One region of the Alteromonas sp. Cnat2-8 genome, then DNA from elsewhere that is predicted to be linked to it. Evidence: predicted binding sites of a transcription regulator. Region 1 holds the regulator's gene; each other region holds the start of a gene.
The links. The regulator LexA, encoded in region 1, represses DNA repair genes until DNA is damaged. The targets are predictions, from matches to a motif close to TACTGTATNNNNATACAGTA.
Positions count from the first base shown of each region.

Region 1 (3,290 bases):
TGCGTTGTATACTCGCTCGCCCTCTTTCATCAGTTCATCCATAGACATATTCATAGAAAGTAGACGCTGCTCTTCTTCTTTTGCTTTACGAACAATCTCTTCTTGTTCGCCCATCCACTTTTCAAACTCGGCGGGTTCTTTAGCAATTACCACAACCGGCATATAGCCATGGTCTTTACCACAAAGCTCTGCGCACTGTCCGCGATAAATACCAGGCTCATTCACCTTGGCCCAAGACTCGTTAATAAAGCCGGGGTTGGCATCTTTTTTCACGGCAAAGTCAGGAACCCACCAAGAGTGGATAACGTCGTCAGAGGTAATAAGAAAGCGTACTTTTTTCCCAGTAGGAATAACCAAGGGACGGTCAACTTCCAGCAGGTAGTTATCTGTTTTCTGAAATTTGTTTTCTATTTGCTCGCGCTGAGTGGCGAGTAAAGAATAAAACTCTACATCGCTATCCATGTACTTGTAATGCCATTTCCATTGAGAGCCTGTTACTAACACCGTCATGTCAGGCTCAGACGTGTCTTCCATAGCAATTAGAGTATTCGCTGCGGGTACCGCCATGAAAATAAGAATAAGGAAAGGAATAACGGTCCAAGCAATTTCGACCTTCACGTTTTCGTGAAAATTAGCTGGCTTGGCACCACGGGACTTTCTATGTAGATACATTGAGGCGAACATCACGCCAAAAACTACAACCGCGATACCAACACAAATGAAGAACATCAACATATGGAGGTCGTATACCTGCCCACTGATGTCGGTAGCACCGCGTCTCAAATTAAGCGAAGAGGCTTCTTCGCTTGCTTCTTGCGCAAAAAGCAAAGGGGAAAAAAGCAAAATTGGTATACTAGAACACCATTTTGCGAAAACGGTCGTTAGTTGTTTCACTCAGCACCTCCGTAATGGCGTGGTCAAAGACGCTGATTAATTTGCGCGATGCCCTACCAAATGGTTTGCGAACGATTGACCCGTAACCTCAACTTGTAAAACAAATTTAGAGTCATTGTTATTTTTTTGTTAATCTCTGTATAAGAATTGCGCAATAATGTCGTGCCGTCTAGTCTTTTCTATTAAAAATTTAACGAAGTGGTTAATTTTTAATCATTTACTAAAATGGTCGCGGGGGATTTCACGTGCAAAAAGAGAAAGCCATTGCTGTGGGATGCCCTTGGAATCAAACAGGCATTTTGAACACGGGGTTAAAGTAAATGCTCGACTAACTAGTTAAGAAATCAATAAGTAATCGATTACTCAATGTCGATTTCAAACAAAATTCAAAATAAAAAATGGAAAATACTTGAAGCATTCATAGAAAGAATAACGAGAGTAATGATAAAAATAAGCGCGCAGAAAACCAACAGGTTTGCTGGGCAGGATAAAACCTAAGTTGGCAGATTGAAGAAAAAAACAGGAACAAAAGACATAAAAAAAGCGGCTAACGCGCCGCTTTTATACAAACAAGCTAAAATACTACATCCAGTCAGCGTTTCTGATCACACCCACCGCAATACCTTCTATCGCAAAATGTTCAGTCGCCAAATCAACTTTTATTGGTGCAAACTCATCATTCTCAGCATGAAGCAATACTTCACGCCCGCGTTTCTCTAGACGCTTTACGGTGACGTCTTCATCTACACGCGCCACAACCACCTGACCGTTGTGTACATCAGTGGTGCGATGAACAGCGAGAAGGTCACCGTCTAAAATACCAATGTCTTTCATGCTCATACCGTTGACGCGTAGCAAAAAGTCGGCATGGGGTTGAAACAGTGCAGGATCGACTTTGTAGTGCGATTCAACATGCTCTTGCGCCAAGATCGGCTCACCAGCTGCAACACGCCCAATTAACGGTAGGCCTTCTTCTTCTTGTGCGTCGTTATCAAGAGGGATATTGAGCTTAATGCCACGAGACGTACCAGGCAAAATTTCAATCACGCCTTTACGCGCCAATGCTTTCAAATGTTCCTCTGCTGCATTAGCAGAACGAAAGCCAAGCTGACGGGCTATTTCCGCACGAGTAGGCGGCATTCCCGTTTCTAACATGGTTGTTTTAATAAGTTCTAAAACTTCGGTTTGTCGAGCTGTGAGTGGGCGCATAAAAGACCTGTCTGTTCATACAGTTCCTGTAAGTATATACACCTAAAACTAAATAACAAGCACTTGCCGCGTCTTTTGCGATCTGCAATAGCCTACGACAAGTGCTTTCCTCTTATTTTACGAGAAGAGCCATGTTCGGGTTACTAATTTGTAACTCCAGCTCCCCATCACTATTTTGACGTGTGCGCATGCCTTCAACATTATCGAGCCCAAGTCCAGGGCTTTGCCACACCACATTGCCTTTATTATCAACCTCAACCACGCGATATGCGATGCTGTCATAATAATTGTACGAATAGTCATTCTCGTTAGGCTGGTAGATAGCGAGAATCGACTGATTAGACGACGTCGTTGGAACAGCCGCTATATACTGAGGGTAGAATGACGGTGCTATAGCGTCTTTGAGTTCTAATGCATCGCTCGCCACGTCATAAACATTGATGGTGTTGTAGTTTCTATTTAAACACGCAAATTCAAGTTCGCTATCACTATCAAAATTTACCGTGAGCAATTGGTCACAATTGGTTTCCAATTCATTCAATCCAACAAATTCACCATCCTGCATTTTATAGAGCTTGAGCGAACTATAGCCCCCAACAGCAAAATAATGCACACCGTCTTTTTCAGAGGCAGCAAGCGCATTAATTGAAAAATCGTTAATGATTGAGTCGATAAGCACCTGATTCTCGATATCAAACGCTTTAAGTCGATTGTTCTCAATAATAACTGCATCGGCGTAACTATCGTTATTTACGTCAATGGCTTCAATAAACGAAATTTCACTATTCTGATTATTGTTCAGTGTCCACTGAATAGCGTTATCTGTAAGTCTCACGACATTAAACGACGAACTATAATCCAGTGCCCCTATTAGTAACTCACCCACACCGTCATTGTTGTAGTCTGTAACGACCGGTTTGCTATAGTTATAGACATCTTCGCCAACCTCAGCACTTATCGCAAAGTTATCCTCTTTATCTACCGATAAAATCTGAATAGATGATTCGTAACTACTTGTATCGCTAACAAAGACGGCTCTTTCATCATTATCGCCATAAGGTGCCCAACCCGCGGCATGATATCTACTCGCGCGCGGCGCACCTTTTATATCTGACAAGGCATATTCACCGTTGGCATCTTGTTGCGCTACTAAAATTTGATTCTCACCAGTCCAAATAATGTCATCC
Region 1 is NZ_JAKREX010000003.1:133,837-137,126, reverse strand. It holds gene coxB (cytochrome c oxidase subunit II) at 1-894, opposite strand, end outside; gene lexA (transcriptional repressor LexA) at 1,477-2,103, opposite strand; gene MHN00_RS08435 (hypothetical protein) at 2,216-3,290, opposite strand, start outside.

Region 2 (3,290 bases), on a different contig from region 1:
CGGCTTGTTGGTCAAGGGGCTCATCTAACGTGGATTGCTCTAGCTCAGTAATTAGCAACACAAAGCTTTGCATTGCGTTTAGCGCGCGGCCTTTAAAGCCACCTTCATTAATGAGCAACTGACACGCCTGCCACATTGAACAGTTGTGCATTCGCGCGGTGTCGCGCACTTGCGATAAGGTTTTCTCACCAATACCGCGACTTGGGGTGTTTACTACACGCTCGAAAGCTGCATCGTCGTGCGGATGGCTCACCATGCGCATATAGCCAAGGGCGTCTTTAATCTCTTGGCGTTCGAAGAAGCGCAGACCGCCGTATATGCGATACGCCAGCCCTTCGTGCAGCAAGGCTTCTTCCAGTACTCGAGACTGGGCGTTGTTTCGATAAAGAATAGCGGTATCAGTAAGGGCGTTGCCTTGATTAAGCCAATCTTTGATTTTCGAAACAATAAAGCGCGCTTCATCTAGCTCGTTGAAACCCGCATATACAGAAATCAGCTCGCCTTGCGCGTCTTCCGTCCAAAGCTCTTTCCCTAAACGGCCCGTATTGTTGTCGATAACCGTGTTCGCCGCTTTAAGAATGTTTCCTGTAGAGCGGTAATTCTGCTCAAGGCGAATAGTAGTAGGCTCGTTGAAGTCTTTCAGGAAGTGCTGAATATTATCTACGTTCGCGCCGCGCCAGCCGTAAATAGACTGATCGTCGTCGCCAACAATCATAATGTTATTATTACCACCACTACACAGCATACGAAGCCATGCATATTGGATATTGTTGGTATCTTGGAATTCGTCTACCAACACTGCACGGAAACGACGTTGATAGTGGGCTAATACTTCTGGGTTTTTAGCCCATAATTCATGTGCGCGTAGCAACAGTTCAGCAAAATCTACCAAGCCTGAACGGTCACAAGCGTCTTGATATGCCGCATAGACTTCGCGCATGGTCTTTTGAATATGATCGCCGTGGGTTTCAATGTGCTGAGGGCGCAAGCCTTCGTCTTTGTTGCCATTTATGTACCACTGAATTTGACGAGGCGCCCAATGCTTTTCGTCCAGGTTCATGGCCTTCAGAATGCGGCGAATAAGTCGATATTGATCGTCCGAATCAATTATCTGAAAATTCTCAGGCAAGTTGGCTTCTGCATGGTGCGCACGTAGTAAGCGATGCGCAAGCCCGTGGAAGGTACCAATCCACATATTGTGCAGGCTGCGACCCATCAACGACTCTATTCGGCCGCGCATTTCTTTGGCTGCTTTATTGGTAAAGGTTACTGCCAAAATAGAAAAAGGGGCGATGTTTTCGACTTCCATTAACCACGCAATGCGATGCACTAATACGCGGGTTTTACCACTGCCCGCGCCAGCCAAAACTAGGGCGTTAGATAGTGGGGCTGCTACTGCTTCACGCTGTTTGTCGTTTAGCTCGTCTAGCAGTCGAGATACATCCATAGTGTGGTACCTGTTAGTTGATAGTGTTATACATTCAGCAGCGCGCTATTATGCCACCTGCCTGTTAATTTATACAGTCCAGTTTTTCCCAGTGAAGATAAACTTCAACGGCATTATACGTTCGTGTGTAATCATGATTTTAAGTATTATTTAATGAAAGATACGAGCGCTCTGAACGTTCTATTAAATTAATTGAAGCACTCAGTTAGACGCAGCGAGAGAGCAGAATGCTTTAACGATGTATACATGTACGATACGGTTATTAGCTATAACGAATTAATTCGATAAATTGATCGAATTATGCGCTTGGTCGGTATCACATCGGTATTGCATCACATCAAACTCAGGTAAACTTTTACGCGTTCCCTTTTGTCAGCATAGATATGCCCAGCAAGGAACAAGTTTAGATTGCTTACCCAATTTTCTGATAGAACACAGCATTTTTATATAACGGGACATGCTCATGACCGCACTTACAACGCCCATCGATTTTTGGTCTACGCTGAAACAAGAAGCGCAAGTTGTTGCTGAAAAAGAGCCTTTGCTGTCTAGCTATGTGCATGCCAGTGTTCTTGCACATCACAACTTTGAATCGTCGCTTAGCTTTATTCTGTCGAACAAAATGGCAGACGACGTCATGCCTGCGCTCGCCATTCGTGAAGTTTTCGATGAAGCTTACTTACTTGAGCCTGGTATCAGCGAAGCGGCTATTGCTGACATTCTAGCGATTAAGGCGCGGGATGCGGCGGTCAACGATTACCTCACTCCTTTACTTCACTTTAAAGGTTTTCATGCTGTGCAAGTACACCGCATGGCGCATTACCTTTGGGTTCATGGGCGTCATCAGCTTGCTTTATTCTTACAAAGCCGCAACTCGGCAAGCTTTGGTGTAGATATCCACCCTGCTGCGCGTATAGGCAAAGGCGTCATGTTTGACCATGCAACCGGCATTGTAGTGGGCGAAACTGCAGTGGTTGAAGACAACGTATCTATTTTGCAGAGCGTTACATTAGGTGGTACCGGTAATGAGTCGGGCGACCGTCACCCTAAAATTCGCCAAGGCGTGTTAATTGGCGCTGGCGCCAAGATCCTTGGAAATATTGAAATAGGTGAAGGCTCAAAAGTGGGCGCTGGTAGCGTTGTACTTAATAGTGTTCCGGCTCACGTTACTGTGGTGGGTGTTCCAGCTAAAGTGGTTGGGAGACCGGTTTGTCAAAGCCCATGTGAATCCATGCGCCAAAACGTACTAGAAGATAACTCCCACGTATAAAATTGGGGTCAGAGTACATTTCTGCTTTCGTAATAATGGGGTCAGAGTACATTTTTGTCTTCAGCGTATTTGAGCGATTAAATGTACTCTGACCCCATTATTTGAGGGTTATTGTGTTGCCGCCTTTTTCTTTTGATGCGTAGAGTGCGCGGTCGGCGCGCTGAATAAGTGTCTCGAGTGTATCGCTTTGCTGCATGAGAGTGACGCCGAAGCTCGATGATAATGACACTTCTGAAATAACGATTGCGTTTATTCCTTCACGTACTTTTTCCACCAAATTAAGGGCGTTTTGCTCGCTGATATTAGGCAGAAGCAATACAAATTCGTCGCCGCCGAAACGGGCAAAAACATCAGCTTTACGCACAATATCCTTCGTCACCTGACTTAAGCGGCGCAATGCATTGTCGCCGTCTACATGGCCTAATTCGTCGTTAATACGTTTAAACTTATCTAAATCAAACATAACGAAATAAAGCGAGCTTCCCGATTCACGGCTCTGAGCCATTTCAAGTGCGCTGCGCTGGGCCAAATACTCCCGCGTATAAGCTTGGGTTAAGGTATCCACAAAAACAC
Region 2 is NZ_JAKREX010000007.1:149,058-152,347, reverse strand. It holds gene uvrD (DNA helicase II) at 1-1,447, opposite strand, end outside; gene cysE (serine O-acetyltransferase) at 1,911-2,717, shown strand; gene MHN00_RS18435 (diguanylate cyclase) at 2,815-3,290, opposite strand, start outside.
Region 2: the regulator LexA is predicted to act here: its motif matches at 1,507-1,526, upstream of uvrD (DNA helicase II).

Region 3 (3,290 bases), on a different contig from region 1:
TATTAAAGACCTCTTACACTATGACCTAATTTCACAATTAGATCATTTTTTCATCATCTGGAATATTGCCAACATAGGCAAAACGGGGGAGTGTTTCTCCGTCTTTTTCAACCAACTCAACAAACATATCTAGTGGACGAACCCAAAGCGCTTTTTCGCCGTAGCATGGGCGGTAAACCACTAGCTTACTTTCATCTTCTGAATGCGTCGCCACTTCGTATACATCGTATAAATTACCTTTGTAATGCTTGTAGCGACCTGGGGTTTTAAGTTCTTTCGAGTCCATAACGTCCTTCATTAAAGTGGAAAAAATAGTAAGGGTTAGCCAATCGCTTTCATTTGCCAAAGATTAAATGGTCTTAGAAACTAAACTCTGTTGGATTGGCCTTTTATCGGGTAATACAAAAGCGTCAGTCTATCGCATAGTATCAGTGCGTTAAGTATAACAAGTGGTTAGATTGAGGCTACTGCATGTTAGTACTTAAAAAGTACTGAGCTTATTGGCTAAATCGGTTCAAAAGGCAACACCAATTGCTGTGTTGATTGGTCGGCAGCAAGGCCTATGTGAACGCCAACAAGACGAATCCCCCGCCCTGTTGCTCGTTCGAAGGCTTCCTGCATTAACGTGCGAAAATACGCTTCATCAAGCGTGGCACAGCGGTGCTCTACCGTAGTTAGTTGGAAGTCGTTAAACTTAAGCTTAACGCCCTGCGTGCGAATACGTACCGGCTTACCAGTACGCTTCTTGTGATTTTCCATTCGCTCTTGAAGCTTTTCAAATAAATGCGGCAAAAAATCTATGCATTGCTCGAAGGTATGAATGTCTTCGCTTAGCGTGCGCTCTACGCCGATAGACTTTCGCTCACGAGATACCGATAGTTCACGTTCATCAATACCGTGAGCTCGCTCCCACAGTACACTGCCAAATTTACCCAGCTCTTTTTGAATGCGCTCAAAAGGGTATTGGCGAACATCGTCGCAGGTATTAAGCCCCATACGCTGAAGCTTTTGCATGGTGACTTTGCCTACGCCCGGTATTTTCTTTAGTGGCATTTCGCGTACAAACTCATCGAGCTTATCAGGAGTAATAACACAAATTCCATCGGGCTTATTTTCATCGCTCGCCACTTTTGCCACAAACTTACAAGGCGCAACACCTGCTGAAGCTGTAAGCCCAAGTTCATTTTTAATGCGTTCACGTATTTCTTCAGCAATTAACGTGGCGCTGCCACCGCAAAATTCACTGTTAGTCACGTCTAGGTAGGCTTCATCTAATGATAAAGGCTCAATGAGGTCGGTATAATCAGCAAATATCTTACGTATTTTTTGCGACTCGGCAGCGTACACATCCATGCGCCCTTTTACGAGGGTCAAGTTTGGGCATAGCTTTAAAGCATACGCTGTAGCCATAGCTGAGCGCACACCAAATTTTCGGGCGGGATAGTTACAGGTAGAAATAACCCCTCGACGGTCGGCACTGCCGCCTATCGCAATGGGAATATCGCGCAAGGCTGGGTTGTCGCGCATTTCAACTGCGGCGTAAAAACAATCCATGTCGACGTGGATAATTTTTCGCATTACCTGCCTTTGTTCTATAGCTATAAACACAAAACTGTACAAAAATACAGTATATTATTATTAGTGCTGAATTACACTATTTCGTTGTGATCTCCCAAAAAATTGATGGCTCGGCTAGCTACATTTCAGCCAAGTCACAGTGTGAGCGAATTCATCGAAACAACTTCAATAGAGCTCAATATTAAAGAACGTAACAGATATACCCACAAAAAAAGCGCTGTCGATTAGTATCAAACAGCGCTTTTAAACCTTAAACCAACGATGGGTTAAGCATTACAAAATTTGGTTCTGCTTCCACTCGTTTAGTTTTTTCTGGCGGGCTTCTTCTTTTTCCATGCGCGACTTTTTACGGTCACACGGTTCTGGACAGTCACAGGCTTTTTCAATACCTAGTGCACCTAAGCCACCACAGCTTCCAGAGATTGATTTTTTCTGAAAAAGGTAACCTACGGCCATAGCCAGTACCATTGTTAGAAAGAAACCAAAAGCAAGAATGAATGTAGACATTGCTACCCCCTAATTATGAACTGTGACCAGTTTATCAAATTCTGGCGATGCATACTCTTCAAATCCGTCTTCTGTGCGACGAATGAGGAATACAGCGAGTTGTTCTTGCTCAGCAACCGCTATCGCTTGTTCCCATCCCATTACATTAAACGCCGTAGCCAAACCATCAGACGTCATTGAAGAAGGATGAATTACCGTAACCGAAACCAGGTTATGTGAGATAGGTTTGCCCGTTGTGGGGTCGATTAGATGCGAATAACGAACGCCGTCTTCTTCGTAATAGTTGCGATAGTCACCTGATGTAGCAACCGCGTTTTCTCCTATTGAGACAACTTTTTGAACAGCACGTTCAGTGGTAACTGGCTTTTCAATGGCAATCAGCCACTCACTGCCGTCGCCTCGTTCACCTTTCACACGCATTTCACCACCTATTTCTACAAGGTAGTTTTCAATGTTGTGGTTTTCAAGGATCTCCGCCACTTCATCAACGCCAAAGCCTTTTGCAATAGTCGACAGGTCGACATAAAGCATTGGGTGACTTTTCTTCAAGCCTGTAGGCGTGGTTGACAGCTTCTTATAACCCACATATTCGCGAATATCGTCGATGTCTGTCTGGCTTGGTACTTTTTCAGGGCGCTTAGTTGGGCCAAACCCCCATAAATTAACCAATGGACCAACGGTAACATCAAGTACTCCGCCACTAAGGTTAGCCAAGCGTAGTGCCTCGTTAACCACGGTTAGCGTATCTGGCGATACGGCGAAATTGTCGGTGTAGCGGTATTGATTGAACCTTGATAGTTCTGACGTTGGGTCGTAAGTAGACATCATCTTGTTAACTTCAACAAGACGGGCATCTATTTCAGCTTGTAAGCCTTCTACCGGTGTCTCCGCTACAAGGTACTTAACGTTGTAGGTTGTGCCCATTGTCTGCCCTTGCAGGTGTACTACAGGCGTTTTTTCGTCGCTACAGCTTGCGAGAAGTAGAATACCTACCGCAACAAAGGCGAGGAAAATTCGAATAGCAAATCGAATCACGATGTTGTCCTTAGCTAATATGCACATTATTCAATCGCTATTATGTGCATTCTGCGTTTTGCTTCAACGAAAAAGGGGCTTACGCCCCTTTTAATATGCTTAATAACTTTTAAGCGAGTAGCTCTTAAATTAAACGCCTAGCCACCGAAGTCATCTAGCATGATGTTTTC
Region 3 is NZ_JAKREX010000008.1:73,471-76,760, reverse strand. It holds gene MHN00_RS19400 (DUF1653 domain-containing protein) at 38-286, opposite strand; gene dinB (DNA polymerase IV) at 505-1,578, opposite strand; gene nqrM ((Na+)-NQR maturation NqrM) at 1,852-2,085, opposite strand; gene MHN00_RS19385 (FAD:protein FMN transferase) at 2,095-3,120, opposite strand; gene nqrF (NADH:ubiquinone reductase (Na(+)-transporting) subunit F) at 3,258-3,290, opposite strand, start outside.
Region 3: the regulator LexA is predicted to act here: its motif matches at 1,611-1,630, upstream of dinB (DNA polymerase IV).